2 regions of the Nocardioides eburneus genome follow, and region 2 is predicted to be linked to the other one. Evidence: riboswitches for the same ligand, from Rfam matches in the RefSeq annotation. Region 2 holds a riboswitch; the other holds the start of a gene.
The links. Region 2 has a riboswitch for cyclic di-AMP ahead of AB3X52_RS07965 (C40 family peptidase). Riboswitches for the same ligand answer to the same signal wherever they lie in the genome.
Positions count from the first base shown of each region.

Region 1: it holds a riboswitch for cyclic di-AMP, as region 2 does, so the genes downstream of both, AB3X52_RS07345 (C40 family peptidase) here and AB3X52_RS07965 (C40 family peptidase) in region 2, are expected to answer to the same signal.

Region 1 is NZ_JBFPJR010000010.1:7,772-23,412, forward strand. It holds gene AB3X52_RS07330 (DEDD exonuclease domain-containing protein) at 1-1,654, opposite strand, end outside; gene AB3X52_RS07335 (NYN domain-containing protein) at 1,739-3,004, shown strand; gene AB3X52_RS07340 (hypothetical protein) at 3,072-3,308, shown strand; cyclic di-AMP (ydaO/yuaA leader) riboswitch at 3,473-3,652, shown strand; gene AB3X52_RS07345 (C40 family peptidase) at 3,704-4,654, shown strand; gene AB3X52_RS07350 (gluzincin family metallopeptidase) at 4,729-5,931, shown strand; gene AB3X52_RS07355 (M48 family metallopeptidase) at 5,928-7,139, shown strand; gene AB3X52_RS07360 (hypothetical protein) at 7,149-7,280, opposite strand; gene AB3X52_RS07365 (Flp family type IVb pilin) at 7,354-7,593, opposite strand; gene AB3X52_RS07370 (response regulator transcription factor) at 7,879-8,541, opposite strand; gene AB3X52_RS07375 (sensor histidine kinase) at 8,538-10,142, opposite strand; gene AB3X52_RS07380 (type II secretion system F family protein) at 10,151-11,065, opposite strand; gene AB3X52_RS07385 (type II secretion system F family protein) at 11,067-13,034, opposite strand; gene AB3X52_RS07390 (TadA family conjugal transfer-associated ATPase) at 13,031-14,605, opposite strand; gene AB3X52_RS07395 (CpaE/TadZ family protein) at 14,609-15,641, opposite strand, start outside.
Region 2 is NZ_JBFPJR010000011.1:5,694-21,334, forward strand. It holds gene AB3X52_RS07955 (TadA family conjugal transfer-associated ATPase) at 1-672, opposite strand, end outside; gene AB3X52_RS07960 (MFS transporter) at 829-2,085, opposite strand; gene AB3X52_RS07965 (C40 family peptidase) at 2,180-2,824, opposite strand; cyclic di-AMP (ydaO/yuaA leader) riboswitch at 2,828-2,985, opposite strand; gene AB3X52_RS07970 (HAD-IIA family hydrolase) at 3,167-3,952, opposite strand; gene AB3X52_RS07975 (response regulator transcription factor) at 4,013-4,699, opposite strand; gene ligD (non-homologous end-joining DNA ligase) at 4,748-5,626, opposite strand; gene AB3X52_RS07985 (L,D-transpeptidase family protein) at 5,631-6,338, opposite strand; gene AB3X52_RS07990 (ATP-dependent DNA ligase) at 6,335-7,300, opposite strand; gene ku (non-homologous end joining protein Ku) at 7,389-8,333, shown strand; gene AB3X52_RS08000 (LURP-one-related family protein) at 8,475-9,296, opposite strand; gene AB3X52_RS08005 (cupin domain-containing protein) at 9,307-9,738, opposite strand; gene AB3X52_RS08010 (NAD-glutamate dehydrogenase) at 9,735-14,552, opposite strand; gene AB3X52_RS08015 (DUF2505 domain-containing protein) at 14,714-15,199, shown strand; gene AB3X52_RS08020 (DUF2505 domain-containing protein) at 15,211-15,641, shown strand, end outside.

The DNA of each region.
Region 1 (15,641 bases), on a different contig from region 2:
CCAGCCAGCGCAACACCAGCTCGGTCTCCTCGGCGCTCGCGGCCGGGACGGGGCCGGGTGCGGCGGGGACGGTCTCGGCGGACGCGCGCAGCGAGGCGACGTAGTCATGGGCGTCGGCGCCGGCGGGGATCACGCCGGCGGCCGCCAGGCGTCCGCGCCGGACCACATGCACCGCCCAGCGGCCATCGTCCTCCCGACGGGCGGCGACCACCTCCGGGCAGCGGGTGAGGGCGGACAGCCGCTGGGTGCGCGCCGCGGCACGGACGAAGGCCGCGAGCCGGTCGCGGTGGACGCCGGCCTCCTCGAAGCGCTCCTCCTCGGCGAGCGCGGTCATCCGGCGGTTGATCGCGTCGACGACCTCGTCGGGCCGCTGGCGCAGCGTGTCGCGGAGCTGGGCGACCAGCGCGGCATAGGTCGTCTCGTCGACGCTGCCGTCGCAGGGGCTCAGGCAGCGGCCCATCTCGGCGAGCACGCAGGGTGACTTCGTCGGCGTGCGGCCGAGCCGCTCGGAGCACTGCCGGATCGGGAAGGTGTCGTGGAGGGCCTGCAGCGCCTTCTCCGCGACCTTCTTGGAGCTGAACGGACCGAGGTAGTCGGCGTCGTCGTCGAGGACCCGCTTGACCAGCGAGAGCCGGGGCCAGGGCTCGCGGGTCAGCTTGACGAAGTGGACCTTCTCCGGGAAGCGGGAGCGGCGGTTGTAGCGCGGCTTGTGCTCGGCGATGAGCCGCAGCTCGCGGACGGAGGCCTCCAGGGCGGTGGCGCACTCGATCCCGGTCACGGTCGTCGCCAGGCCGACCATCTCGCCCATCCGGGAACGGGTCTCGGAGGCGGTGAAGTAGGAGCGCACACGGGTGCGGAGGTCCTTCGAGGTCCCGACATAGAGCACCCGGGAGCGGTCGTCGCGGAAGAGATAGACCCCCGGCGCGTGGGGGAGCGTCTCGGCGAGGTGGCGCTTCTTGCGCTGCGCGGCGCTGACCCGGGAGGAGAAGGTCTGGAGCTCCTCGAGGGTGTGGACGCCGAGGTTGCCGAGCCGCTCCATCAGCCCGTGGAGCACGTCGACGGTGGCGCGGGCGTCGGAGAGGGCGCGATGGTTGGGCGTCGTGGTCGCGCCGAAGGCGACCGCGAGCGAGCTGAGCTTGCAGTTGGGCGCGTCGTCGCGCGTGATCACCCGGCGGGCCAGCTTGGCGGTGTCGACCACCTCGAACGCCGGCCACGGCCGCCCCTGCTTCTCCGCGAAGAAGCGCAGGAAGCCGACGTCGAACGGCGCGTTGTGGGCCACCAGGACGCAGCCGCGGGCGAACTCGAGGAAGGCGGGCAGCGCGGACTCGATCCCCGGGGCGTCGGCGACCATGGCGTCGCTGATGCCGGTCAGGACGGCGATGAACGGCGGGATCCGGGTGGCCGGGTTGACCAGGGTCTGGAACTCGCCGAGGATCTCGCCGCCGCGGACCTTCACGGCGCCGATCTCGGTGATCATCGAGCCGCCCTCGGCCGAGCCGCCGGTCGTCTCGAGGTCGACGACGCAGAAGGTCAGGTCGCGCAGTGGCCGGCCGAGCTCGTCGAAGCTGCGCTGGGTCTCCCAGCGCGAGACCCGCCGCTCGAGGGCCTTGCGCCGCAGCTCCTCGCGGGCCGCCCGGACCAATGTGCTGCTCATGGCGATGACGTTAGGGGCGAGGACCGACAGTTCCCGGGAGGAATCGCGGAGGGCGAAGTACGCCGCCCGCCTATCCTTCACCGCATGACGGCCCCGACGACGCCTGCGCTGAGCGCCCTCCCGGACGCCGTCCGCGGCAAGGTCGTCAGCCTCGTCGCGGCGGCTCTCCCCGAGGTCGTCCGGCTTCCGCCCGCGCTGGCGCGGGTGGCGTCGTTCGCCCCGGCGCGCCGCGCGAAGGCGGGCGCGACCATGATCGTCGCCGCGCTCGGCGACGAGACCGGTGACGAGCTCCGCGAGCGGATCGCGCACCACCTGGCCGAGCCCGCCGGCGACCTGGACGGCGCCGACCCGGTCGAGGTGGCCGCGCGCGCCTGGCTGGTGCGTCCGGAGGGCTGGACCCAGGTCCTGGTCGAGGCGCTCGCCCGGATCGCCGGTGCCGCCGGCCCTGCCGCCGGCGAGGAGGAGGCGCGTCTGCGTGCGCGGGTGGCCTCCCTCGAGGAGGAGCTGCGGGACACGCGCGCCGACCGCCGGGCGCGGCTCGACGAGCTCAAGGCGGAGAACGCCACGCTGCGGCGCAAGCTCGGCGAGGCGCGCAGCCGCGCCCGCGAGGCGGGAACGGGGAGGGAGGAGGCGCTCGCGGAGGCGCAGGAGGCGCGGTCGCGCGCCGAGGAGCAGGTCGCCGAGCGGGACCGGACGGTGCGCCAGTTGCGACAGCAGGTCGAGCGGCTCGAGTCGGAGCTCGGCGCGCAGCGCCGCGCCGTACGCCAGGAGCGGGACGACGCCGGCCTGCGCGCCCGCTTCCTGCTCGACACCCTGCTCGACGCCGCCTCGGGGCTGCGCCGCGAGCTCGCGCTCCCACCCGTCAACGGCGCGCCGGGGGACCGGGTCGAGGCGGAGCTCACCGGACTGACCGCGTCCGGTGCCGCCACCGTCGTGGTAACGGGCGGCCCTCACCTGGAGCAGTACCTCGCCATGCCGCGGGTGCGGCTGATCGTCGACGGCTACAACGTCAGCAAGAGCCTGTGGCCGAGTTCGTCCCTCGAGGCGCAGCGGATCCGCCTCCTGCAGGCGCTCGCGCCGGTCGTCGCCCGCACCGGCGCCGAGACGACGGTGGTCTTCGACGCCGCCGCCTCGGAGCACCGTCCGGCCGTCGCCGCACCGCGCGGCGTCAAGGTCGTCTTCAGCCCGCTCGGGATCATCGCCGATGACGTCATCCGCGACCTGGTCGCCGCCGAGCCGGTCGGGCGGGTCGTCCTGGTGGTCACCGACGACCAGGAGGTCGTCCGGGACGTACGCCGCGACGGGGCGCGCCCCGTCGCCGTCTCCGCGCTCGCGGGGCTGCTGGGCTAGCGATCCGACACGCCGGTGCGCGACACGCCGGTGAAAACTGTCGGTGGCGCCTGGGAGCGTCACCGACATGACGACGAGAATCGACTGTGACACCTGCGCGGTGCGCGGGCTGGCCTGCCACGACTGCGTGGTGACCGTCCTCCTCGGCCCGCCGCCCGAGCTGACCTTCGACGACGAGGAGCGCCGCGCGCTCGACGTCCTGGCCGAGGGTGGCCTCGTGCCGCCGCTGCGGCTCGTGGAGCCTGTCGACCCGCCGCGGTTCGAGAGCGACCCGCACGACGACGAGGGGCTCGCCTTCGGATGACCGCGGCCGTGACGTCGGACACGAAGACACGGTCCGTTCGCGGCGTCACCACAGGTTCTCCACAAAATCTCTCGGGGGGATTGGCAAGCGCCCCGGACGCTCGGCTACTGTCAGGGCACTTGGTGCTCGTGGAAGTGGGCCAACCGGTCCGCGCGAGCGCCGCGTCGAGTCTCGACCCGCATCGGGGTGGGTCGGGAGCCGGGGACCCACCGGCGCCGCTCGCGGTGCCATCTGGGGTGCATCCCCTGCAAGGCGGCCTGCCTCAGGCGAGCCGTGGAGCAGGGGTAGGGCCTGTCGTGCCCGAACCCGTCAGCTGACCCGGTAGGCGTACGACAAGCAAGGGAGACCGCCCGCTCGTGTTGAACGGTCGGAAGCGACTCGCCGCAGGTCTTGCGGTGGCCGCCGTCGTGGGGATCGCCGGGATCATCCCCACCGGCACCACTGCCGAAGCGAAGCCCTCGGTCAAGGACGTCCAGCAGCGCGTGGACACCCTCTACGAGCAGGCTGAGCAGGCCTCGGAGCACTACAACGACGCCCGCCTGCGCCTCAAGGCGCTGCGCTCGGAGCTCACGGACCTCAAGGCGGACCAGAACCGCCAGACGACGGCGCTCAGCGGCGTCCGCGAGCAGCTCCGTGACTCGCTGCTGGACCAGTTCGAGGGTTCCGGCATCTCGGCCGTCGGCCAGGCCGCGTTCTCCTCGGACCCCAAGGACTTCCTCGCCGGGATGACGACCGTCTCGGCGGTCAACAGCGTCCAGGGCGACCTCCTGGAGCGCTACCACACCCAGGTCAGCGCGCTCGACATCCGCCGCAAGGCGACGCAGAGCCGCGCCGACCAGGTCGCCAAGACCGAGGCGCAGCTCAAGAGCGACAAGGCGGAGATCCAGCGCAAGCTGTCCGACGCCAAGGAGCTCCTTGCCTCGCTGCAGGAGAAGGAGCGCCAGGAGGTCCTCTCCCGCGACTCCACCCGCCTGCCCACCTCCAACGTCCCGGTCAGCGGCCGCGCCGCCGCGGCGGTCCACTACGCGATGGCGCAGGTCGGCAAGGCCTACGTCTACGGCGCCGCCGGCCCGAGCGCGTTCGACTGCTCCGGCCTCACCATGATGGCGTGGGCCCAGGCCGGCGTCGCGCTGCCGCACTCGTCGTCGGCTCAGTACGGCATGGGACCCCACATCGCGGAGTCCGACCTGCGCCCCGGCGACCTGGTCTTCTACTACAGCCCGATCAGCCACGTCGGCATGTACATCGGCAACGGCCTCATCGTGAACGCCGAGAACCCCTCGGTGGGCGTCAAGGTGACCGGCCTGCACACGATGCCGTACGTCGGCGCCGTCCGGCCCGGCTGAGCCGGCCGCTCCACGGCTGAGCCGCTCCGCTGGCCGAGCAGAGACGCCTCAAGGCCGGTCGCCCACGCTGGTGGGTGGCCGGCCTCGCGTCGTTCCTGGCCCTCGTCGTCGCGGGCGTGCTGGTCTGGCAGCTGCACGGCTCGGGGGAGTACGTCGCCCCGCGACCGTCCCCCTCCGCTGCGCCCCAGGCCGACCCCGGGGCCGCCAGCAGCGCCCTGAGCGCGTTCGTGGCCGATGTCCACGCGCGCCGGACGGTCCCCGGCAGGAGCGCGGAGGCGGTCGTGCTGCGCAACGCCGCCGCCGTGCGGGTGACCGACTTCTCGGCCCGCTTCGTCGCCCAGAGCGGCACGGTCGCCGCCGACGGCTCCTGGAGCGCCGATGTCGAATACACCTGGCGCTTCGCCGGCTTCGACGCCCGGTCGGTGACCGAGGAGGTGTTGACCCGCTTCGCTCCGGCGAGCGGCCACACGCTCCGCATCGCCGGCTTCGGCGGGGAGGCGGGCTCCGACGATGACGAGAAGACGCCCGTCTGGCTCTCCGGGGCGGTCGAAGTGCGTCGTACGCCGGGGACGCTGGTGCTCGTCCGCGGCGACGCCAAGGAGGCGGAGCAGTACGCCGCGCTGGCGCGCACGGCCGTCACGACCGTCCGTCGGGTCCTGCCGTGGCCGAAGCCCCACCTCGTGCTCGAGGTGGCGGCCGACGAGGCCGGCCTGGAGGCCGCGCTCGGCGCGACGCAGGGCAGCTATCGCGAGGTCGCCGCGGTGACGGCCACCGTCGACGGCTCCGGGAGCCCGTCGGCGCCGGTGCACGTCTTCGTCAACCCCGACACCATCGGCGCGCCCGACAGTCAAGGTGCCCAGGTCGTCATCAGCCACGAGGCGACCCACCAGGCGACGAACGCCGCGACCGACACCGACCTGCCGATCTGGTTGAAGGAGGGCTTCGCCGACTACGTCGCGCTGCGCGACGTCGACCTGCCGCTGCGCACCACGGCCGGCCAGATCCTCAAGGACGTGCGCAAGAACGGGCCGCCCAGCCACCTGCCGGGGGAGGCGGACTTCGACTCCCAGGCCGACACCTTCGGTGAGGAGTACGAAGCCGCGTGGCTCGCCTGCCGCGTGCTCGCGGAGGTCGGCGGCGAGGACGGCCTGGTCGAGGTCTACGACCGGGTCGAGGCCGGCGCGCCGCTGGCCCGGGCCCTCCGGTCGGTCACCGGCCTGTCGGTGGGGGAGTTCACGAAGGCCTGGCAGGAGCATTTGTCACACTGGGCGGCGTGACGCGACTCTCCTGGCTGGTCCTGACGGTCGGGGCGGTGGCGTTCGTCGTGGTCGCCTGGCTCCTCATCCCGTGGCATCCCTATCCCGGCGGCCCGCTCCGGCTCCCGGCCGCCGACTCGGTCTTCACCCAGGCGCAGATCGACCGGGCCACGGCGTACTCCCACGTCGCGCGCTGGATCGGCCGCAGCGCGCTCGTGGTCTCGGTGGTCGTGGCCTGCGTGCTGGGCTTCACCCGGGTCGGCCGGTGGGTGACCTCGCGGCTGCCGGGCCCGTGGCCGGTGCGTGCCGTCCTCGCGGTGCTGGTCGTGGTCGTGGTGGGGCGGCTCTTCACGCTGCCGCTCGAGATCGCGTTCCAGCGGGAGGAGCGGATCTACGGGCTCTCCTCGCAGCCGTGGTCGCTGTGGCTGCGCGACCAGGGTGTCTCGACCGGGATCTCGGTCGTCGCCGCCTCGCTCGCCGTGCTGGCGCTGCTGGCTTGCACTCGGCGCTGGCGGCGCTCCTGGCCGCTCGTGGCGGGTGTGCTGCTCGCCGTGCTCGTCGTGCTGGGCTCGTTCGTCTATCCCGTGCTCGTCGAGCCGCTGTTCAACCACTTCACGTCGCTGCCCGACGGGCCGCTGCGCACGCAGGTGATGGCGCTCGCCCAGAAGGAGGGTGTCCACGTGGACGACGTCCTCGTCGCGGACGCCTCGCGCCGGACGACGACGCTCAACGCCTACGTCACCGGCTTCGGCAGCACCCGCCGGGTCGTGCTCTACGACACGCTGCTCGACAGCACCTCGCGGCGGGAGGTCCTTTCCGTCGTCGCGCACGAGCTCGGCCACGCCAAGCACAACGACGTCGCCATCGGCACGGGCCTCGGGGCCGCCGGCGCGCTCGTGGCTGTGGGCCTGCTCGGACTCATCGCGGGGCGACGGTACGACGGCCTGACCGACCCCGCCGCTGTACCCCTCCTGCTGGCGCTGTTCGTGCTCGGCAGCGCGCTCGCCACGCCGGTCGAGAACGTCCTCAGCCGGCAGATCGAGACCCGGGCCGACGTCGCGTCGCTGGTGACCACGCGGGACCTCGACGCGTTCGTCGACGTGCAGCGTCAGCTCGACGTGCGCTCGCTCACCGACCCCACCCCACCGGCGTTCTCGCAGTGGTGGTTCGGCTCCCACCCGACCTCGCTGCAGCGGATCGCGATCGCCCACCGGGTGCTCGGGAAGTAGCCGCCCGGCTCAGCTCGCGAGGCGGCCCAGCGAGAACAGCGCCGTCGTCAGGAGTACGGCGATCCCGGTCAGCAGCAGGCCGTAGCGTGCGCCCGGTGCTCTGCGACAGCGCCGGGTGAGGAAGGCCCGCACACGCCTCATCCTCGGTTCCTTCCTTCAGTGCAAAGGCGCCGCGGTCTAGGAGACCGCGGCGCCTTTGCTAGGACGATTGCCGTCAGTCGGTCGGGGTGTCGCAGTTGACCGTCGACGTCACGTCACCCTGCGTCGTGCTGCAGACGGTGTCGGCACTGTTGTGGAACATGTTCGTGATCTTCCCGCCGAAGAAGAAGACGCCGGCAATGACAACGAGCGCAATGCCCGCAACGAGCAGGCCATACTCGACGGCCGAGGCGCCGCGCTCTTCATTGCGCCGCATGGTGAAGATGTTCCGCAGGCTCGCGATGAAGCTGTGCATAGTTGTTTTCTCCCTCATGGATGCCCGGGTTGCTCCCCCGGGACCTGGTGTCGCGAGACACCCGCCCCGCGTGACTCCTATCGTTCCGAAGTCCCGGATCCGGCGAATCAGGCGAGCGTGCGAACCGGGATGGTCCGTTGGGACTATCCGCGGATGACACCGAGAGGACCAGGGTCTGGGCCGTTCGGGCACCGCGTCCCGTGCCACGAGTCTGAGCGCGCGAACGCCCCGATCGGAAGACTATCCGTCGGGGCGTTCGAAGCCGGAAGGACCGGCTGGAGAGGCTCAGGCGCTGATCGGCCGCACGCTGGAGAGCAGTCCGATCCGCATGGCGGTGACGAGCGCCTGGGCGCGGTTCTGGGCGCCGAGCTTCTGATAGATCCGGGCGATGTGGGACTTCGCCGTCGACTCGGAGAGATAGAGCCGGGAGGCGATCTGGGCGGCGCCGAGACCGTCGGCGAGCAGGACGAGGACCTGGTGCTCGCGCTCGGAGAGCTTGGTCGACTCGCCGCGGGCGCGGCGCAGCATGGCGCCCATCAGGCCGGCGCAGACGAACGATGTCGGCGCGACCACGGCGTGGCGGACGGCGCGGACGACCTCGCCGGCGGGCGCGTCCTTGCCGACGAAGCCGGAGGCGCCGGCCTCCATCGCGGCGAAGATCTGCTCGTCGCCGGAGTGCATGGTGAGGATGATGATCCCGACGGTGCGGTCGCGCTTGCGGATCGCCCGGACGATGTCGAGCCCGGTGCCGTCGCGCAGTTGCAGGTCGGCGACGACGACGTCGGGCTTGACCCGGTCGTAGGCCGCCACCGCCTCGGCCACGCTGCCGGCCTGCGCGGAGACGCAGAGGTCGTCCTGCTGGTCGAGGACGCCGGCGAGGCCGGCGCGGATGAGCTCGTGGTCGTCGACGAGCAGGATGCTCGTCTCGGACTGGCTGGGTCGGATCATGCGTCAGCTCCTTGGGTGACGGATTCCCGCACTCGCCCCGGGGAACGGGGCGCGGGGACGGTCACGGTCACGGTGAGGCCCCCACCCGGCGTGTCGCTGAGGGTGAGGTCGGCACCGATGAGGTGAGCGCGTTCCCGCATGATGGAGAGTCCGTGCGACCCACGGCGGGGGCCCTGGAAGCCGAGCCCGTCATCGGTGACGGTGATCGTGGCCTCCGGGGCGCGCACCTGGCAGTGGACGTCGATCCTGCGGGCGCGGGCATGCTTGACCGCGTTGTTGAGAGCCTCCTGGGCGATGCGGAAGAGCTCGCCCTCCACCTCCGGCCGGAGCCGGTCGGTGTGCTCGTCGAGGGTCACGTGGACCGGCACGCCCGAGACCTCCGCGAGGTTCCGGGCGAGCGTGCCGAGCGCGGCGCCGAGGCTCTCGCTGGCGCCGACGTTGGTGCGGAGCGAGACCAGCGAGCGGCGTACCTCCGCCACGATCGCACTGATCCGCTCGCGCAGGATCTGGAGCCGCTCGGGGGCGACCGGGCCGCCCGCGGCGAGGGCGTCCACGAAGTAGCCCAGCGACGCGAGGTCCTGGGCGACGCCGTCGTGCATCTCCCGGGCCAGCCGGCGCCGCTCCTCGGTCGTCGCGGAGTCGCGGAAGGCGGCGAAGAGGAGCGCGGTGTCGAGGTGGACCGCCCGGTCCCGCAGCCGCGCTCCGAGGCGCTGCAGGACGGCGGCCAGGCCGATGCTGTCGGGGTCGACGCGCTCGGAGAGTGCGCCCACGACGACGCCCGCCGTTCCGGCGTCGGTGGCCAGCGGGAAGGCGAAGTAGCGCCCGACCACGACCGGCATCTCCAGCGTCCAGGCCTCGACGCCGACCTCCTCGCAGACGGTGAGCTCCTCGGTGCCGAGCGAGCGGGTCAGCAGCGGCGTCAGTGCGTCGCCCCGCGGGACGTAGAGCGCCAGCGCCGAGGTCGGTAGCACGTCGCCGACCTCGGTGAGCACCTCGCCGCCGAGCGCGACCGGGTCCAGGTCGGTGTCGAGCCCATGGGAGATGGAGATGAGGCGGCGCAGCAGGCTCTGGGCGTGCCGGTACGGCGCGAGCGGGTCGCTCTCCCGGTGGAGCATGCCGTGCAGGAACGCGCCGATCAGCCCGAGGCCGAGTCCGGCGAAGCACCAGCTGAAGACGGCGTACGCCTGGTCGGGCGTCGGCTGCTGCCAGGCGGCGAGCATCACGGCGGCCAGCGCCCCGAGGACGGCGGCCAGCGAGCGCAGGAGCCCGCGGACGCTGCAGCACAACCCGGCGACGAACGGGGGTACGACGAGCGCACCCAGGACGGCGCGCGAGTCGTTCAGCGCGACACCGCAGAGCGCGCCGATCGCGATGCCCTCGAGGACGGTGAGCGCGCCGGGGATCGTGCCCGGCGCGCGGTCGGTCACCCCGTCGCCGGGATGGGCCTCGGCGAGGGTGGTGAGGACCCAGACCGCACCGATGGCGAGCAGCACGAAGACCGCGGTCGCATCCTGGGCCCACAGCACCGGCACCAGCAGCGCGACGAGCACGAAGAGGCGCGCCGTGGCGGCGAGGCGGAGTTGTTGCCGTCCTGGGAACACGGCGGCCGCTAGAACTTTCCCATGATCTGGAGGGCGGCGGGGCCCATGATCATGATGAAGAGGCACGGCAGGATGCAGAAGATGAGTGGGATGGTGATCTTCACCGGGACCTGCTGGGCCTTGGTCTCCGCCCACTGGCGGCGCTTGACCCGGATCTCGCTGGACTGGACGCGCAGCACGTTGGCGATCGGGATGCCGAACGCGTCGGCCTGGACCATCGCGCTGATGAAGGACTTGAGGTCGTCGAGCGAGGTGCGCTCGCCGAGCCCGCGGAGCGCCTCGGCCCGGCCTGTGCCGAGTTGCATCTCGCGCAACATCCGGGAGAACTCCTCGGCGAGCGGGCCCTCGGTGTTGCGGGCGACCTGCTGGACCGCGGCGTCGAAGCCGAGGCCGGCCTCCACGCTGATCGCCATCAGGTCGATGGCGTCGGGCAGCTCCTTGCGGAGCCGCTCGGTGCGGTCGTAGGCGCGCTGGTAGAGGAAGAGATCCGGCGAGAAGAAGCCCGCGGCCGCGCCGATGGCCGTCATGAGGATGCCGGTCATCAAGGAGACCCCGAAGATGACGCCGAGGCATCCACCCATGACGGCACCGAAACCAGCCGCCATCACCTTCCCGGAGACCACGCGGTCGACGGTCCAGCCAGTCGGGTTCCCGGCCAGATCGAGCTTGCGGCGGATCCGCTCAGCGCTGTCGGAGCCAGCGAGCCGGCGCCCTACCCGGAGGGCACGCTCGCGCGTCGGCTCAAGGATGCGGTCGGCGAAGGACCGGTCGAGGTCCTTCGTCAGCTCCTTCGGCGCGTCGGTCATCGCCTCGAGGACGGCCAGCGAGCGGGTCACGCCACCCTCGCCGGGCTGGAGCGCCATGGCGACGAGCGTGATCGCGCCAGTGACGCAGATGAAGCCGAGGAGCAGGAGCAGGATCACGTCAGACCTCCACCTTCACGAGCTTCTTCATCCAGAAGATGCCGACGAGCAGCCAGAGGATCGCGCCGACGAACATCACGAGGCCCCGGGGATCGTTGAACAGCGGCATGACGTATTTCCGGTTCGTCAGCAGCAGGTACACGAGGAAGAGTGGCGGAAGGGCGCCCAGCACGATCGCCGAAAGCTTCCCCTCGGCGGCGAGCGCGTCGACCTGTCGCCGGAGGTACTGCCGCTCACGCATGGTCCCGGCGACCGTGTCGAGAAGCTCGGCCAGGTTGCCGCCGACCTGCCGCTGGATCTTGATCGCCATCACCACCCACGCGAAGTCCTTGCTCTGGAATCGCTCGGCGATCCCTTCCAGCGCGTCCTCCAGCGAGACCCCGAGACGGTTCTCGATCAGTACCCGCTTGAACTCGGAGGCAATCGGCTCCTGCCCCTCGCGGACGACGGTGTCGACCGCCTGCGCGAGCGAGAGCCCCGCGGAGAGCGAGCCCGAGATGAGCTGCAGCGTGTCGGGCAGGATGGCGGAGAACTTCTTCTGCAGCCGGCTGCGGCGCAGGCCGAGATAGAACCACGGACCGACCGCGCCGAGCAGCAGGAAGATGAAGCCACCGAGGACTCCGCCGACGAGGAGCCCGAGCAGGGCCACGCCCACCGCGACGCCGAGGTGGAGCAGCAGCCATTCGGCCGGCTTGAGCGGGCTGCCGGCCGCCTCGAGCCGCCGGGAGATCCGGGCCTCGAGGCCGCGGTTGCGCCGCAGCAGGTCGTCGGCGGCCTTCTTCGCGCTCGCGATGACGTGGTCGGTGTCGCTCTTGTTGGCGCTCGGCGTCGGCGTCCGGGCGTGCTTGGCGGTGTAGGTGAGGATGCGCTGCTCGGGGCTCTCGACGGCCCGGCGGACCGGGACGAGTGCGAGCAGCAGGAGGAGCAGACCCAGGCCCACGACGGCCGCGCCGGCGTACATCGCCCAGCCGGGGAGCACGATGCCGCGCGTCGTCGACGACGACGGCAGAACCGTCGACGCGGCGACCGCGGTGGTGCTGGCGGTCGTGGTGGTCGAGCCGCTGCGCAGCTCGGTGTCGAGCGCGGAGGCGGTGAGCGCGGAGCCGGCCTCGGTGGGGATCCTCACCGCGACCTGACCCGACGTGCCGGTGAAGCCGGCCGGGAGGGTGGCGGTCACGACGAGCTGACGGCTGAGCGCGTCGGCCTCGGCCTCGAAGCGCTGCTGCAGCGTCGCGGGGTCCGCTTCGAGCACGTCACCGTCGGCAGGTCTCACCAGGCGGTGGAGCGCCGTGAGCGCGCTGTCGGACTCGTCCACGGCGACCGTGTCGATGAGCACCTTCGCGCGCGTGACCGCGGTGGCGGTCTGCGCGAGCGTGGCGCTGCTGCCGACGTCGGCACCGTCGGTGAGCACGAGGAGCGAGCGCTGGCCCTGGGGGCCGGCCAGGTCGATGGCCGCGCCCACGCCGTCGTACAGCTTCGTGCCGTGCGACAGGGTGAGCCCGTCGATGATCGAGCTCGCCTTCGCGCGGTCCTGCGACGGCGCGAGCGCCGTGGTGACGTCGCCGGCGAAGGTCACGATGCCGAGGTAGACGTCGTGGGGGAGCGTCGTGACGTACTCCTCCGCGGCGGTCTTGGCCGCGGCCAGCCGCTTCCCCCTCATCGAGTCGCTGGTGTCGATCGCGAGGATGGCGGTCCGGCGTACGACGGCATGCGACTGCGCCTGCTCGGCGGTCGCCTTCGCGGGGTCGCCGTCGATGGTCACGGTCACGCCGGAGAGGTCCGGCGTCGCGTCGGTCGGCACGGAGACGAGCATCCGGACGCCACCGTCGGTCTGCTCGAAGTGGGTGATCCGGGCGCCACCGGCGTCGGCGGCGCGTGCGGGCGAGCCCAGCATGAGCGCGCCGAGGACGACGCCCAGGGCAGCGACGAGTGCGGTGACGCGCCGGCCCCGCAGGAAGGGGCCCGTCACAGCCGGTCCGTCACGAAGATCAGCGGGTCGACGGTGACGTTGGCGTCCGCCATCTTCTCCAGCACCTTCGGGCGCAGGCCCGTCGGACGGATGCTGCCGAGGACGCGGCCGTCGCCGTCGAAGCCGGCGCTGGTGTCGAAGAGGAACACGTCCTGGAGGGTGATGACGTCGCCCTCCATCCGCTCCACCTCGGTGATGTGGGTGATGCGCCGGGTGCCGTCCTTGAAGCGGGTCTGGTGGACGATGAGGTCGACGGCGGAGGCGACCTGCTCGCGGATGGCGCGCACAGGCAGGTCCATGCCCGCCATGAGCACCATCGTCTCCATGCGGGCGAGCGTGTCGCGCGGACCGTTCGAGTGCAGGGTGCAGATCGAGCCGTCGTGGCCGGTGTTCATCGCCTGCAGCATGTCGAGCGCGGAGGCGTCGCGGACCTCGCCGACGATGATCCGGTCGGGACGCATGCGGAGGCTGTTCTTGACCAGGTCGCGGATGGTGACCGCGCCCTTGCCCTCGATGTTCGCGGGGCGCGCCTCGAGCCGGACCACGTGGTCCTGCTTGAGCTGGAGCTCGGCGGCGTCCTCGATCGTCACGATGCGCTCGTCGTCGGGGATGAAGCTCGAGAGCACGTTGAGCGTCGTGGTCTTCCCCGCACCGGTCGAGCCCGACACGATGACGTTGAGCCGGCCGCGCACGGCCGCCTCGAGGAACTCCCTGCTCTGCGGGGTGACCGACCCGAAGCGGAGCAGGTCCTCGATCGTCAGCGGGTCGGCGGCGAACTTCCGGATCGTCAGCGCCGAGCCGTCGACCGCGAGTGGCGGCACGACCGCATTGACGCGGCTGCCGTCGGGGAGGCGGGCATCGACCATCGGACTGGACTCGTCGACCCGGCGGCCGATGCGCGACACGATCTTGTCGATCGTGCGCCGCAGGTGGGCCTCGTCGGCGAAGTGGGCCTCGGCCCGCACGAGGCGGCCGTGCCGCTCGAGCCAGATGTCGTGGTGGCCGTTGACCATGACCTCGGAGACGTCGGGGTCGCGCAGGTAGGGCTCGATCGGCCCATAGCCCAAGATGTCGTCGGTGATCTCCTGCGTGACCCGGATGCGGTCACCCGTGCTCAGCGGCCGGTCCTGCGCGGACATCACGTCGGCGAGGACCGCGCGGACCTGCTTGTCGAGCTCCTGCTGGGTCATGTCGGCGTCGTACAACCGGGGCCCGAGCTGCTTGAGCAGCTCGCTGTGGACGCTGCTCTTGAGCTCCTCGAGACGCTCCTCCTGCTGGTCGCCGAGCTGACCGCCGAGCGTGCGGCGCGGCATCTCCTCGGCGGGCCGTTTCACGAACTCCACCGGGGCGTGCGCGCCGGGGTCGACCGGGGCGCCGTCGGGAGCGACGACCGCACGCCGCCGGCCGACGTACGGTGCGATCGGGGTGTCGTCGGGACCGGCGTCAGCCCCCGCGGGCTCAGGCGCGAAGTCACCGGCGTGGGCACCCAGGACGACGGGCCCGACATCGGACCCGGCGTCGGGGCCGCCGACGCGGGCACGGGCCGCGGCGAGGCGCTCGGCGAGGCTCATCTGCTACCTCCGCTTGAAGAACCGGCGGGCGGGGGCCTGCTCGGCGGGCTGGTCGGTGAGGGTGACCGGCGCGGCGATGTCCTGGCCCGCCAGGTGGGAGGCGAGCTGGAGCAGCGCGACGCTGCCGGGGTGGCGGGGGTTCCGCGTCACGATGGGGACGCCGGTGTTGGTCGAGGCGGCCACGTCGATCGACGACGCGACCTTCACCACCGGCGTGAGCCCGAGGATGCTCTCCACCCGCTCGGGGCCGAGGCCGACCTCGTCGTCGGAGCGGTTGAGCAGCAGGTGCCGGCGGTCGGGGGCGACGCCGAGGAGGTCGAGGGTCTCGAGCGCGACCTTGACGTTCTTGAGCGTGGGCACGTCGAGCGTCGCGACCAGCACGATGTCGTCGGTGGCGTCCAGGGCGGTGAGCGTCTGCTCGTCGAAGGACGGGGACGTGTCGAGGACGACGTAGTCGAAGGTCTCCCGCAGCGCGCGCAGCATCCGCGCGACGAGCGCGGGGGAGATCCGCTCGCGCACGTCCGGGTGGGTGGGCGCGGCCAGCACCATGAGGGAGCCCTCGTGGCGGGTCAGCAGGCCGTCGACCAGCTCGGCGTCGAGCGAGGACTCGGCGCCGATGGCGTGCTCGATCGTGTGGGTCGGGAAGAGCTGCATCGTGATCGCGACGTCGCCGAACGCCAGGTCGAGGTCGACCAGGCAGACCCGCCGGGCGCCCTGCTCGGTGAGTGCGAGGGCGAGGTTGACCGCCACGGTGGTCTTCCCGACGCCGCCCTTGGGGGACCAGACCGTGATGACCCGGCCCTGGTGGGCGGCGCCCGACGGCCCGCGCAGGGCTGTGAAGAGCTCGTAGGCACGCTCGACCGCCTTGGTCAGCGCCTTCGGCTCGTCGAGGGGTACGACGTCGCGCGCTCCCGCCTGCATGGCCGCGGCCAGCGCCTCGGTCGTGACCTCGTCGACGACGAGGACGACCGAGACGGTCGGGTGGGAGGTGCGCAGGGCATCGCAGACGACGAGGGCGTCGCCGAGCGGCATGGAC
Region 2 (15,641 bases):
GGGGATGGCCGCGGCGAGACAGTTGAGCATCGTCGTCTTCCCCGCCTGGGTCGCCCCGCTCACGAGCACGTTCAGCCCGGCGCGGATGCTCGCCTCGAGGAAGGACGCGGCCTGCGGCGTGAGGCTGCCGAGCTCCACCAGGTCGGCGAGCCGGGCGGCACGCAGCGAGAACTTCCGGATGTTGACGGCGCTGAAGCCACGGGAGATGCCCGCGAGGACCACGTGGAGACGATGGCCGTCGGGCAGCATCGCGTCGACGAACGGCGTCGTCCGGTCGAGCCGGCGCCCACTCGCCTTCAGCATCCGCTCCACGAGGTCCTGCACCTGCTCCGTCGAGAGCACGAGGTTGGTCAGCTCGTGACGGCCGTGCCGCGCGACGAAGACGCGGCTGGGATCGTTGATCCAGATCTCCTCGACCGCCGGGTCGTCGAGGAACGGCTGCAGCGGCCCGAACCCCGAGATCCGCGCGACCAGCTCTCCGACCATGGCCTCGGGGTCGGGCAGCGCGGCGACCGCACCGGTCAGGCTGCGCTCGTCGTGGGCGCGGACCACCGCCTCGGCGATGCGACGGACGAGCGCCGGGTCGCGCTGCGGGTCGACGCCGTCCGCGCGCACCCGCTCGCGCACGTGGCGGTCGAGCTCCTCCGCCACTCGACCGTACGTCGCGGTCATCATCGCCATCGTGCTGTCCGTTCCCGAGATCAGAGCCCATCGCGTGGACGCCGTGCCCGGAAATGTAAACCTCGAGACGAGGGAACGGAAGGACCAGTTGCGCGACCTGTGGATAACGACGCCGCGTCCGGCCGCGCGGAGAAGCCTGCGCTGCGGTCAGGCGGTGGAGCGGACGTCCGTCGGCGTACGCCCGAACTCCACACCCCTGGCCTCCTTGCCGAGCAGCGTCACGAGCGCGACGACGCAGAGCACCGGGATGATCGTGACCGCGAGCGCGAACGGGTAGGAGTGCGAGGAGGCGAGGTGCTCCTGGATCGGCAGGTTGAGCGCAGCGAGGAGGTTGCCGAGCTGGTAGGTCACGCCCGGATAGAACCCGCGGATCGCGTCCGGCGACAGCTCGGTGAGGTGGGCCGGGATGACGCCCCATGCGCCCTGCACGCAGATCTGCATGAGGAACGAGCCGAGACAGAGCCAGCCGGCGGTGCTGGAGAAGGCGAAGAGGGGTACGACGGGCAGCCCGAGCACCGCGCAGAACGCGATCGTGTAGCGCCGACCGAAGCGTGAGGAGAGAGTGCCGAAGACCAGCCCGCCGACGATCGCCCCGACGTTGTAGATCATCGCGATCACGAGCGCCGTGGTCTCCGAGAGCGCGGCGCCACCGTGGTCGGTCGCCTTGAGGAAGGTCGGGTAGACGTCCTGGGTGCCGTGGCTCATCCAGTTGAAGGCGGTCATGAGGATGATGAGGTAGACGAAGCGGCGGACGACGGCGGCGTTGAGGAAGACGTCGCGGAAGCCGGTCCGGGTCACCTTCATCGCCTCGCGGCTCTCCTCCCAGACCTGCGACTCCTCCACCCGGCTCCGGATGATGAGGCTGATCAGCGCCGGCAGGATCGAGAACGCGAAGAGCCAGCGCCAGGAGAGGTCGAACGCCTCCCCGATGAGCAGGTAGGCCGCCGCCGCCAGCAGATAGCCGAACGAGTAGCCCTCCTGCAGCAGCCCCGAGAAGAAGCCGCGCCGCTCCGCGGGGATCTTCTCCATCGCGAGCGCGGCGCCGAGGCCCCACTCCCCGCCCATGCCGATGCCGTAGAGGAAGCGCAGCACGACGAGGACGGTGAGGTTGGGCGCGAACGCGCACAGGAACCCGACGACGGAGTAGAAGCAGACATCGACGATCAGCGGGATGCGACGCCCGACCCGGTCCGCCCACAACCCGAAGAGCAGCGCCCCGACCGGCCGCATCAGCAGCGTCGCGGTCGTCAGGAACGCGACCTTCTCCTTGGAGACGCCGAAGTCGTCGGCGATGTCGGCATAGACGAGGACGACGATGAAGTAGTCGAACGCGTCCATCGTCCAGCCCAGCAGGGCGGCGGTGAAGGCGTTGCGCTGGTCCGAGGTCAGCGGTGTGTGGGGCACACCTCCCTCTCTACCCCAACGGGCTCCTGCGGATGTAGGAGCCTGGGCGGCGTGGCGCGGACGCCCCGCCGCCCCGCGGTCGCGCGAGCGCGCCTCAGCTCGTGCGGAGCGTCCCCGCGAACCAGCCGTCGGTCCAGATCGACTCCACCCGGACGCTCGCGCCGGGGTGCGGGGCGTGCAGGATCACGCCCGAGCCGTCGCCCCAGCCGAGCCAGAGCCCGACGTGGTAGACGTGGCCGCCGTCGGAGAAGAAGACCAGGTCGCCGCGGCGGAGCTGGTCGCGCGGGATCTGGCGGACGTACGCCGCCTGCTCGGCGGCGGTCCGCGGGAGAGTGATCCCCGCGGCGGCGTACGCATAGGACGTCAGGCCGCTGCAGTCGAAGGAGTCCGGGCCGGTCGCGCCCCAGACGTAGGGATCGCCGACCTGCTGGAAGGCGACGTCGAGGGCGTGCCGCACCTGACCTTCGCGGGAGGCGGCGAGCCGCTGAGCGCGCAGTCGCGCGGCGCGCTCGCGTCGGCGCTGCTCGGCCTCGCGCCGGAGGTGGACCTTCTCCTTCCAGGTGAGGTGCAGCGCGGTCCCCGGTACGACGGCGGCCGGGGCGGGCTTGGCGGCGACGGTGGTCGCGGGGCTGGCGTCGGCGCTCGCCGGCGCGACGAGGAGGACGCCGGTGGAGGTGAGCCCTGCGAGGGCGACCCGGGCGAGTCTGGGCAGGGCAGGACGCAGTCTGGAGTTGGGCATGCGTGGAGTTCCTTCCCACGCCTGCGAGGTGAGCTGTCGGGTTCGGACGAGAAGGTGTCCGGCCCACGGGTCGTGGGCTTCACCCCGAGCGGCCGCCCCGATGCGGCCGCGAAGGTGGGTCCCCCGCTCCTGCCCCTACGGTCTGTCGGTGCTTCATGCGTGCGGGCCGGCCGTCCGGAGGGGCAGGACTAGGCGTTCCGGGGACCGGTTGTGCGGTTGCAAACAGCAACAGACCGTAGGTGGCTATCCTGAACGAATCCAATTTGCCCTAGCAGAATTCGCTGAACGACACGCCGTTTTCCCCAGGTCCACGCGGGAGATCGCCTCACGACGTGACCAGACTCACCCTCCGACGCGGTCCACGAGGTCCTTCACGCTGTCCACCACCTCAGTCGGGCGGTAGGGGAACCGCTCCACCGCCTCGGGCCGGGTCGACCCGGTCAGCACGAGGAAGGTCCGCAGCCCGGCCTCGAGCCCGCTGATGATGTCGGTGTCCATCCGGTCGCCGACCATCGCGGTCGTCTCCGAGTGGGCGTCGATGCGGTTGAGCGCGCTTCGCATCATGAGCGGGTTCGGCTTGCCGATGTAGTAGGGCTGCCGGCCGGTGGCGGTCGAGATCAGCGCCGCGACCGACCCCGTCGCCGGGAGCGTGCCCTGCTGGGACGGGCCGCTCGGGTCGGGGTTGGTCGCGATGAAGCGCGCGCCCGCCTCGATGAGCCGGATGGCCCGGGTGATCGCCTCGAACGAGTAGGTCCGGGTCTCCCCCAGCACGACGTAGTCGGGGCTGCGGTCGGTCATGACGTACCCGATGTCGTGCAGCGCGGTGGTCAGGCCCGCCTCGCCGACGACGTACGCCGAACCGCCCGGTCGCTGGTCGGAGAGGAACTGTGCCGTCGCGAGCGCGGAGGTCCAGATCGCGTCCTCCGGCACGTCGATGCCGCTGCCGAGGAGCCGGGCGCGCAGGTCGCGCGGGGTGAAGATCGAGTTGTTGGTCAGCACCAAAAAGCGCCGGCCGGTCGCCTTGAGGGCCTCGACGAAGTCGGTCGCCCCGGGCAGCGGCACCTCCTCGTGGACGAGGACGCCGTCCATGTCGGTCAGCCAGGTCTCGATCGGACGTGTGGACGTCATGCGCCCATCTTGTCCTACTCCCGCGGGCTCGCGGCCTGCCGACGCGGCCGAGACGCCCGGTCAGCGGGCGTCGCCGGACTCCAGCCGGAAGCCGACGCCGCGGACGGCGACGACCCGTTCGTGCACGCCCGCGCCGTCGAGCTTGTGACGCAACCGCCCGATGGTGACGTCGAGGGTCTTGGTGGAGCCGTACCAGTTCTCGTCCCAGACCTCGGCCATCAGCTTCTCCCGCGGCACGACCATGTCGCGGGAGGCGGCGAGGACGGCCAGGACCTCGAACTCCTTCGCGGTGAGGGAGATCTCCGTGTCGCCGGCGTAGACCCGGTGGGCGGCGACGTCGATGCGCAGCGCGCCGTCGGGGACGCTCGCCGACGAGCGGAGCGTCCGCCGCAGGAGCGCGCGCACCCGGGCCTGCAGCTCGGCCAGGCCGAAGGGCTTGGCGAGGTAGTCGTCGGCGCCGTAGTCGAGTCCGACGACCCGGTCCAGCTCGCCGGCGCGTGCGGTCACGATCATGATCGCGCCCTCGAAGCCGGCGGACCGCGCCTGGCGGCAGACGTCGAGCCCGTCCATGTCGGGCAGCCCGAGGTCGAGGATCACGACATCGGGCGGCTGGGGCGACTCGAGGCAGGCGAGCGCCGAGCCGCCGGTGTCGACGTGGGTGACGGCGTACCCCTCCCGCTCGAGGGTCCGCACGAGGGGGAAGGCGATGTCCTCCTCGTCCTCGACGACGAGCACGCTGTGGGTCATGGTGATGAGGATAAAGTTCGATTCCGAAACGGGCAGAACTTCCGCAGATCACGCGTCTCGCGCAAGAACTTCCTCGAAGGTGAGCTGCTCCAGCCCGAGCGGGTCCTCGGCGCCTGCCTCCACCTCGGCCCAGGTCACCGGCGCGGCGACGGTCGGCCGCTCCCGTCCCCGCAGCGAGTACGGCGCGACCGTGGTCTTCGAGCCGGAGTTCTGCGACCAGTCGAGGAAGACCTTCCCGCCGCGCCTGCTCTTCGTCATCGTGGCGGTGACCTGGGAGCTGTGGCTGCGCTGGAGCTCCTCGGCGACCTGCTTCGCGAGCGTGGTCGCCTCGTCCGGCGGCAGCGCGGAGGGCAGGACGGCGTAGAGGTGGAGGCCCTTGCTGCCGCTCGTCACCGGGAACGGGTCCAGGTCGTGTGCGTGCAGCCGCTCGCGGACCAGCAGCGCCACCTGGCAGCACTCGTGGAGACCGGCCGGCTCACCCGGGTCGAGGTCGATGACGATCCGGTCCGCGCCCTGCGGCCGGCCGTCGGCGTCGACGGTCCACTGGTGGACGTGGAGCTCGAGAGCGGCCAGGTTGACCAGCCAGGTGAGCGTGGCGAGGTCGTCGACGACCGGGAAGGTGAGGGTGCCCTCCTTCTTCTCGGCCGTGCGCGAACCCGTGGTCGGGACGGTGACGGTGCGGACCCAACTCGGTGTCCCGGCCGGGACGTTCTTCTCGAAGAACGACCCCGCGGACACGCCGTGCGGCCAGCGGATCCTGGTGACGGCGCGGTCGCGCAGGTGCGGGAGGAGGCGCGGCGCGATCTGGGCGTAGTAGTGCAGCACCTCGCCCTTGGTGGTGCCGGTGCGCGGGTAGAGCACCTTGTCGAGGTTGCTGAGCGTCAGCGTCCGGCCCTCGACGTCGACCCGGATCTCCTCCCCCGCCACCGGGTCACCGGCCGATCGCGATGACGGGGTGGAGCCGCGGGTCGAGCCGGGCCATCATCTGGCGCAGGAACCAGCGCGGCGCGCTCACGCAGCCGGCGGTCGCGCCCCGGCCGTTGACGTGCAGGAAGATGCCAGCGCCGCGGTGGCGCACCTGCTGCCGATTGAAGCCCGTGACGATCGAGTACTCGTACTGCGTCGGGTAGTCGGTGAGCCGCTCGGAGCCGTTCTCCGCGCTCTCCGGCAGCCGCCAGTGGAAGCCGCCCCGGCTCTTGTTGCGGTAGCGGTTGTAGTAGCGCGAGGTGTTGTCCTCGACCCAGAAGTCGCCCTTCCGGATCCGGCGGTAGGACAGGTCCCAGCCGGCCTTGCGCGCGTGGGTCCCGAACGCGCTGATCAGGCCGAACGTGCCGAGCGGGGTCGTGCCGGTCCCCTGCTTCCGCTTCCACGAGAGCACGAGGCCGCCGTAGCCGATCCGACCGTCGTACGCCGTCGCCATGCGCGTCCAGTGACCGCTGCGCTTGCGCCACATCACCACTCGGGCATGGTGGCCCACCGTGTGGTTGACGGTGACCACCTGCGCTCCGCCGGCGGGCACGTGGACGTGGACCCCGTCGAGGGTCACCGTCGTGGCCGCGGTGGCGGGGGCGGAGACGGTCACCAGTGGCAGGAGCGAGACCGCCGGCAGCGCCGCGGCGGCGAGCAGGAGCTTCTTCACAGCAGGTCCTCCGGTCCGAGATCCGGTCGTACGGCGATGAACGCGGGCTGGCGCAGGCGGCCCAGCACCGCAGCCCCCACCACGTGACGTCCGTGGGTCTCCACGTCGACCACGACGCGCGGCTCCACCCAGAAGGTGCCCCGGACGTCCTCGCGCGGAACTCCGCCGGCCGGGTCGACGTCGGCGCCGGCGAACGGGCTGGCCGCGGCATCGGTCAGGAGCGAGCGCAGCTGGCGGCTCTCCCTCGCTCCGATCCCACTGCCCACCCGGCCACGGTAGACCAGTCCGGCCGGCGTCGGCTGGCCCACCAGCAACGCGGCGAGCCGATCCGTCGTACCGATCTGCGGGCGCCAGCCCCCGACCACGTAGGAGCCGCGGAACCGGTGCGGGAACTTCAGCCACTCCTTGGTGCGCACGCCCGGCAGGTAGCGGGACGTACGGCGCTTCGAGACGATCCCCTCCAGGCCCTGCTCGCGCGTCACCTCGTGGAGCATCCCGCCGTCGTCGTACGCCGCAGGGACCTGCCAGCCGCCCATCTCGCCGGACTCGGCGAGGCCCTCGAGGACGGCGCGCCGCTCGGTCCAGGGCAGCCCGGTGAGGTCGCGCCCGTCGAGGCGGAGCACGTCGAAGACCATGTACGTCGCCGGCCGCTGCTCCGCGAACCGGGCCGCGCGGCGGGCGTCGCGCACGTGCATGCGCTCGCCGAGGACCCGCAAGTCGGGCACGCCCCGGTCGTTGAGCGCGATCGCCTCGCCGTCGACCAGCAGGTCGCGCCCCGTCGACACGCTCGGGCCGCCGCCGGCGATCTCGGGCCAGGCGAGGGTCGCGTCGTTCTCGTTGCGGGTCCACAGCCGCGGCCGCCCATCACGCGTCCGGTGGGCGAGCAGCCGGATCCCGTCCCACTTCACCTCGTGGACCCAGTCGTCCCCGGGCGGCACATGGGTACCTGGCGTCGCGAGCATCGGGCGCATGGTGGCAATCATGCGCACACCCGGGGAGGATGGGCACCGGAGAGGATGGGGATATGAGCGAGCGCAAGCGAGCGACGGCATGAGAGCGATCTGGAAGGGCGCGGTGTCGTTCGGGCTGGTCAGCGTGCCGGTGAAGCTGTACGCCGCGACCGAGTCGCACGACGTCTCGTTCCGCCAGGTCCATCGGACGGACGGCGGACGCATCCGCTACCAGCGGGTCTGCTCGATCGACGGCGAGGAGGTCCCCTACTCCGAGATCGCGAAGGGCTACGAGACCGAGGACGGGGAGATGGTCGTCCTCACCGATGACGACCTGGCCAACCTCCCGACGACGTCCTCGCGGGAGATCGCCGTCGAGAAGTTCGTGCCGAGCGACCAGATCGACCCCATGCTCTTCGAGCGGTCCTACTACCTCGAGCCGGAGTCCAGCGGCGCGAAGCCCTACGCCCTCCTGCGACAGGCCCTGCTCGAGGCCGACCGGATGGCGGTGGTGACGGTCGCGCTGCGGCAGCGCACCACCGTCGCCGTCCTCCGCGTCCGCGACGACGTCATCGTCCTGCAGACGATGATGTGGCCCGACGAGATCCGGACCCCCGACTTCAACGTCGAGACCGGCGAGGTCAAGGACGCCGAGGTCAAGATGGCGCGGATGCTCGTCGAGACGCTGGCCGGCGACTTCGAGCCCAGCGACTTCGAGGACGACTACGCCGAGGCCGTCGAGGCCCTGGTGAAGTCCAAGATCGAGGGCGGCGAGGTCGAGCGCCAGCCCACCTCCAGGAAGTCCTCCGGCGAGGTCGTCGACCTCCTCGCCGCGCTGCAGCGCTCGGTCGCCGCGGCGAAGAAGGGCCGCGGCGAGGACGTCCCGACACCGGCCGAGGAGCCCGCGAAGAAGAGCAGCGCGAAGAAGTCGGCTGCCAAGCGGACCACGTCCACCGCCAAGAAGACCCCGACGAAGAAGTCGTCCTCCAAGACCGCCGCCAAGAAGAGCACGACCAAGAAGACGGCTGCCAAGAAGGCCAGCTGAGGGCTCGATGCCCCGGCCAAGGCAAAGTGTCACGGTGACACTTCGGCCCGTCGGCGACACTTCCGAAGTGTCACCGTCGGCGCGAGCTATCACCGTGACACTTCGGTCGCCAGTCCCAGCCCGCCGGCGACACGTGGCGGCTCAGTTGAAGCCGCCGCCGGAGTCCTGCTTGAGCGCCGTGTCGACCGCGACCGCCGCGGCGACGACGAGCGAACGCAGCGGCTCCTCGAGCGGCCGGTGGATCTGGACGACGTAGTTGTCGGCGGTGGTGAACATCGCTCGCGCCAGGCCCTCCCAGGTCTTGGTGATGCGGGCGACCTCCGTCCCGGTGTGGTCCTGGATGTTGAAGTTCCAGGCCCGCCAGTTCTCCGCGTTGATGGCGCCGTACGTGCGGCCACCGGCCTCGAGCCCGAACCGGATCTTGCCGATGACGTTCTGCTGGACGATCTGACCGATCTCGGCGCCGTGGCCGTCCTGGACGATGATGCGGCTCTTGAGGAACTTCGCCGGCCGGGTCAGGGCGAGCAGCACCTGGCCGTTCATGTCGACGACCTGGAGCTTGTGGGTCAGGAACTGGTCATAGCTCGACAGCAGCCGCACGGCCTTCTTGAGCGTGCTCTGGCCGACCTCGCGGACGGCGCCGATCTGTCGGCCGTGCTGGTCCATGACGGCGTACTCGTTGTTGATCTCGATGAGCTTCGCCTTCTGGTTGACCACCAGGACCGGCTCGGTGAAGAGGGTGCCGCCGCCGTCGTACTGTCCCGCCTTCACCCCGGCGCGTGCGACGTCGCCCTGCACCTGGTCGAGCCGGCGGTCGCCGGCCGGGACGTGGCCAGGCCCCACCGGCGGGTCGACCGACTGGCGCCCGTGGGAGGAGACGTGCTCGGTCCACTGGTTGCCGTCGTAGTAGCGCAGCTCGTGACGGCCGAGCGGGTCCGGGTACCAGTTCGCGGGGTGGGTCATGGCGCGGAGCCTACCCAGGCGCAGGCCCCAGACCGGCGAGATTGACGACGATCGCCTCCTGGGTGGTGCGCGCGATGACCACGACCGCCTCCTCGTCGGGGTCGGGGTTCTCCTCGCGGTGCGGCACCCACGGCGGGACGTAGACATAGCTTCCCGGTCCGGTCCGCAGCCGCTTCTCCACGCCCTCTTCGTCGAGGAAGACGAACTCGGGATGGCCGCTCACGACATAGATCCCCGTCTCCGACCGGCCGTGGTGGTGGTTCGCCGACGCGGTCGACGGCGCGACGTGGGTCTGCCCCATCCACAGGTCCTGGGACCCGACCGATGAGCCGGAGATCGCCTCGAAGCGGCGCATGCCGCCGCTCTGGGCCGTGTCCCCGGTCAGCCCGTCGGGCCCGACCGCGGCGAGGGTCCGGTGGAACGCGTCGTACGGGTCGGTCACAGCAGCCCCCTCACGACGCGCAGCCCGACCGAGAGCCGCGCCAGATCGGCCTTCTCGTCGGCGACGATCCGGCCCAGCGTCTCCGCGGCCGTCTCGACCTCGGCGGAGTCGGCCCAGGTCGGGTCGTGGAGCGACTTCGCGGTGAGCCCGAGGTGGACGGCGTGCAGGTCCTCGCGGATCGCGGCGCGCGCCATCGACTCCCAGACGTCGTCGCGCGGCAGCGCGATGATCCGGGCCAGGACGGTGGGCAGCCCGAGCCGCTCGCCGAGCGCCAGGTGGGCGGCGGTCACCTCGACCGGCTCCAGCCCCTCGCGCAGCGCGACGTCGACCACCCCGACCAAGGCGTACGCCGCCGGCAGGGTCGCGATCCGGGCCGCAAGCCCTTCGGGGACACCGGCCTCGACGAGGCGCTCGCGCCGTCCGTCGTACGCCGCCAGCTCGGCGCCGCCGAGGAGCGACGGCAACCGCTCGAGGACGCCGTGGAGCGGCGCCCGGAAGCGCGCCACCGCCTCGGCACCGCCCCAGCCGTCGGTGGGGCCGTGGGCGACCAGCCAGCGGGTCACCCGCTCGACGAGGGTGCGGACGTCGACGCGCATCCGGGTCTGGACCGCGGCGTCGACGCGGTGGTCGAGGGCGCGGATCTCGTCGTGGAGCGCGGCGGCGTCATACAGGTCGGCGGCGACGAAGGAGGCCCGGACCAGCTCGGCGGCGCTCGCACCGGTCTCGGCGGCGAGCCGCGGCCAGAACGTCTTGCCGGCGTGATTGACGACGTCATTGACGACCTGGGTCACGACGATCTCGCGACGCAGCGGATGGGCCTCGATCGCCTCGGTGAAGCGCTCCCGCACGAGCGTGGGGAAGTAGCCGGCCAGCCGCGCGGCGACGTAGGGGTCGTCGGGCAGATCCGTCCCGATCAGCTCGCGGGCGAGCTCGATCTTGGTCCAGCTCATCAGCACGGCGTGCTCGGGTGCGGTCAGCGCTCCCCCGGCGTCCAGCCGGCGGCGTACCTCTGCCGTCGAGGGCAGCCCCTCCACCGCCCGATCGAGGACACCCCGACTCTCGAGCTGGTGCATCCAGTCCTCGTGGACGTGGAGCAGCGAGTGTGCATGGGCGGCGGCGTTCGCGAGCGCGAGGTTCTGCTCCTCGTTGTCGTGCAGCACGAGATCGGCGACCTCGTCGGTCATCTCCTCGAGCAGCTCGTTGCGCTCCTCGCCGGAGAGGTCACCGGCGGTGACCCGGCGGTCGAGCAGGATCTTCAGGTTCACCTCATGGTCGGAGGTGTCCACGCCCGCGGAGTTGTCGATGGCGTCGGTGTTGATCCGCCCGCCGGCGCCACCGTGGCCCCCGATGGCGTACTCGACCCGGCCGGCCTGGGTGAGCCCGAGGTTGCCGCCCTCCCCCACGACCCGCGCACGAACGTCCCGCCCGTCGACGCGGACGGCGTCGTTGGTCTTGTCCCCGGCGGCCGCGTGCGGCTCGTGCGACGCCTTGACGTAGGTGCCGATGCCGCCGTTCCAGAGCAGGTCGACCGGCGCCCGCAGGATCGCGCTGATCAGCTCCGTCGGCGTGAGCGTCGTGACCTCGGCGGGCAGGCCCAGCGCGCGCCGCATCGGCTCGCTGACCGGCACCGCCTTCAGCTGCCGCGACCACACGCCGCCGCCCTCGGAGATCAGGCTGCGGTCGTAGTCGCGCCAGCTCGAGCGGGGCAGGTCGAAGAGCCGTCGCCGTTCGGCGTACGACGCCGCGGCGTCGGGGTCGGGGTCGACGAAGACGTCGCGGTGGTCGAAGGCGGCGACGAGGCGGATGTGCTCGGAGAGCAGCATCCCATTGCCGAAGACGTCGCCGGACATGTCGCCGATCCCGACGACGGTGAAGTCCTCGCGCTGCACGTCGAGCCCGAGCTCCCGGAAGTGCCGCTGGACGGAGACCCAGGCACCGCGCGCGGTGATGCCCATCGCCTTGTGGTCATAGCCCGCCGAGCCGCCGGACGCGAAGGCGTCGCCCAGCCAGAAGCCGTAGGAGCGGGCGACCGAGTTGGCCAGGTCGGAGAAGGTCGCCGTGCCCTTGTCGGCGGCGACGACGAGGTAGGAGTCGTCACCGTCGTGGCGCACGACGTCGGCCGGCGGGATGGTCTTGCCGTCGACCAGGTTGTCGGTCAGGTCGAGCAGGCCGGAGATGAAGGTGACGTACGCCGCCTGGCCCTCCCGCAGCCAGCCCTCCCGGTCCACGGAGGGGTCGGGCAGTCGCTTCGGCACGAAGCCGCCCTTCGCGCCGACCGGCACGATGACGGTGTTCTTGACCATCTGCGCCTTGACCAGGCCGAGGATCTCGGTACGGAAGTCGTCGCGCCGGTCCGACCAGCGCAGCCCGCCGCGCGCGACCGCGCCGAAGCGCAGGTGCACGCCCTCGACCGCGGGCGAGTAGACGAAGATCTCGTACGCCGGCCGCGGCTGCGGCAGGTCGGGCAGGAGCGTCGGCTCCAACTTGAGTGCGAGGTAGTCCTTGGGCACGCCGTCGCGCCTCTGCCAGTGGTTGGTCCGCAGCGTGGCGCGGATGTGGGCGAGATAGCTGCGCAGGATGCGGTCCTGGTCGAGGCTGTCGACCTGGTCGAGTGCGGTCGCGATCTCCTCCGCGAGCGCCTCCTGGCGCCCACCGGTCCCCTCCGGGTCGAACCGCTCCTCGAAGAGCTCGACGAGCAGGCGCGTGATGGCGACGTTGCTCCGCAGGGCGGCCTCGATGGTGCTCTGGGCGAACGGCGTGCCGCCCTGGCGGAGGTACTTCGCATAGGCGCGCAGCACGGTCACCTGCCGGTGGTCGAGACCGGCGGCGAGCACGAGCGCGTTGAAGCCGTCCACCTCGCTGCGCCCGGCCCACAGCGCGGCGAGAGCCTCGCAGAGCTGGGCCTGCGCCGCCTGCGGGAAGTGTCCGCTCCCTTCGCCAGTCGCGCGATAGCGCAACCCGAAGTCGTAGACGAGGGTCGGCTGGTCGAGACCGTCGAGCTCGTAGGGCCGCTCGTCGGTGACCTCCACGCCGAGCGAGGTGAGCATCGGCAGGACGTGGCTGAGCGAGATCCGCCCGCCCACCCGATAGACCTTCAGCCGGACCTCGTCGGCCGGCGCGCCCGCCGGCTCATAGATCGCGAAGTCGACCCCGCTCGCACCGAGCTGTTCCAGACGCGCCAGGTCGGTCGCCCCCACGCTGGCGGGGAAGTCCTCCTTGTAGGCCTCCGGGAAGGCGTCGAGGAAGCGCGCGAGGCGGGCCGACCCGGTCTCGTCGTACGCCGCGAGCACGGCACCGGCCAGATCGTCGCGCCAGCTGCGCGTGGCCGCCTGGAGCCGACGCTCGAGGGCGCCGACGTCGAGACCGCCGTCGAGGCTGCCGGGCGGGACGTGGACGACGAAGTGGACACGCGCGTTGGTGGTCTCCCCGATGCGGACGGTGAACTCGATGTCGGTCCCGCCGAGCTCCTCGGTGAGGATCTGCGAGAAGCGCTCCCGGACGGTCGTGGAGTAGCGGTCGCGCGGCAGGGAGACCAGGACCGAGACGTAGCGGCCGTAGGTGTCGGGCCGGACGAAGATCCGCAGGGTCCGGCGCTCGCGCGCACCCGTGGCCGTCTCGACCATCTCGGCGAGCTCGTCGGCGGGCGTGTGGAGCAGCTCGTCGCGCGGATAGCTCTCGAGGATCTCGAGGAGCTCGCGGCCACCGTAGCTGCGCGGGTCGAAGCCGCCCTCGCGCAGCACCTTGGCGACCTTGCGGCGCAGCACCGGGATGCGGGTCACCGACTCGCGCGAGGCGCGGGTCGTGAGCAGTCCGAGGAAGCGGCGCTCCCCGACCACCGCGCCCTGCTCGTCGAAGACCTTGACGCCGACGTGATCGAGGTAGGCGGGCTGCGAGACCGTGGCCCGCGAGTTCGCCTTCGCGAGGACCAGCACCGTCCGTTCCCGGGCCTTCGCGCGGACCGCCTCGGGCATCCGGCCCTTCTCCGCGGACAGGTCCGGATCGGCCCGCAGGATCCCGAGGCCCGTGCCGGGGATCCCGCGCAGGTACGCCGGCTCACCCTCGGCCGCCCCAGGGCCCGCCTCGAGGCGGTACTCGCGGTAGCCGAGGAAGGTGAAGTGATCGTCGGCGAGCCAGGCCAGCAGCGCCGAGGCCTCCTCGGCCTCGCCGGGGTCGATCCCGGCCGGCGGCGTACGCCGCAGCTCGGCGGCGATGTCGGTGATCCGCTGCCGCAGCTTGGCCGCGTCCTCGACCGCCTCGCGCACGTCCTGCAGGACACGCTGGAGGTCGGCGACGACCTGGGCCTCCTGCTCCTGGGGCACGCGGTCGACCTCGACGTGCATCCACGATTCGCGTACGGCGCCGGCCGGCGGCTCGTTCGCCGCGTCCTCGACCGGGGTGACCTGCTCGAGCACGCCGGTCACGTTGCGGACGACGTCGAAGACCGGGTGGATGACGAGGTGGACGTCGCGCCGCTCCCGGGCGAGCTCCATGGTCACCGAGTCGACGAGGTAGGGCATGTCGTCGACGACGATCTCGACGACGCTGCGGCCCCCCGCCGACCAGCCCCCTGCACTGGTCGTGGGGGTCAGGACCCGCACCCGCGCCGTTCCCTGCGGGCGGGTGCCCGCGAGCTCGTGATGCGAGGCGAGCGCGCCGGCCACGTCCTGCGGCGAGCGGCTCTCGAGGTCCTCCGCGGCGACATGTCGGACGTAGGCCGAGAGGAGCGCCGCGACCGGGCTGTCGGGCGGCGCCTCGGCGAGCGCGGACTCGATCAGCACGGACTTCGGCGACCGCTTCGGGTCAGACGTCGACACCCCCTCGACGCTAGACCCTCCCGGCGCTCGGGACGAGGTGTTCGGCCAAGGATCTGCCGATGGCATCCCCAGGAAAGCGCGATCGTACGGCGCCACGGCGTGTCGTGGGACACGATCGCGGGCCATCGTCTGTGAACGCGTGTTTCGGCATGATGTCCGCCATGAGCAAGCAGCTGTCGATCGACCTGACCTACGACGCCCCCGTCGCCGACGTGGCGAAGATGATCGCCGACCCGGCCTTTCGGGAGCGCGTGTGCGACGCCCAGCACGCCCTGAGCCGGAGCGTCACGGTCGACGGCCGGAGGGTCGCGATCGTCTACACGCAGAAGGTCGAGGGCGTGCCGAGCTTCGCGACGAAGCTCGTCGGCGAGAGCATCGAGGTCCACCAGGACGAGACCTGGTCCGACGACTTCACCAGCGGCGACATCACCGTCGCCCTGCCCGGCAAGCCGGGCGAGCTCTCCGGCACCGCGCGGCTCACCGACCCCGACGGCACCGGGACGAGGACGGTCGAGACCATCGCGCTCACCGCCACCGTCCGCGTCCCGCTCGTCGCGGGCAAGCTCGAGGACCTCATCCTCGGCATCTTCGAGAAGGCGCTCACGAAGGAGCACCAGGTCGGCGTCGCCTGGCTCGGCGAGCGCTGACGGAGGCGACGATGCCCACGACGCTGACCGTCGACCTGACCTACGACGCCTCGCTCGCGACCGTCGCCGCCATGCTGACCGATCCCGCGTTCCGCGAACGCGTCTGCGACGCCCAGGGCGCGTCGCGGCGCTCGGTCGCCATCGGCGGTACGCCGGTCGAGGTCGTCATCGTGCGGACGCAGCCGACCGCCGGCGTACCCGCCGTCGCGAGGCGCTTCGTCTCCACCGAGGTGACCGTCGAGCAGCGCGAGGTGTGGTCCTCGGAGACCGCCGCCGTCCTCGACATCACCACCACCGGCGACCTCGCCTCCATCCGCGGCAACACCGCGCTGACCGAGACGGCGGGGCGGACGACCCAGACCGTGCGGCTCTCCATCAAGGTGCCGATCCCGCTCGTCGGGGGACGCCTCGAGTCCCTGGTCAAGGACCTGATGGCGAAGGC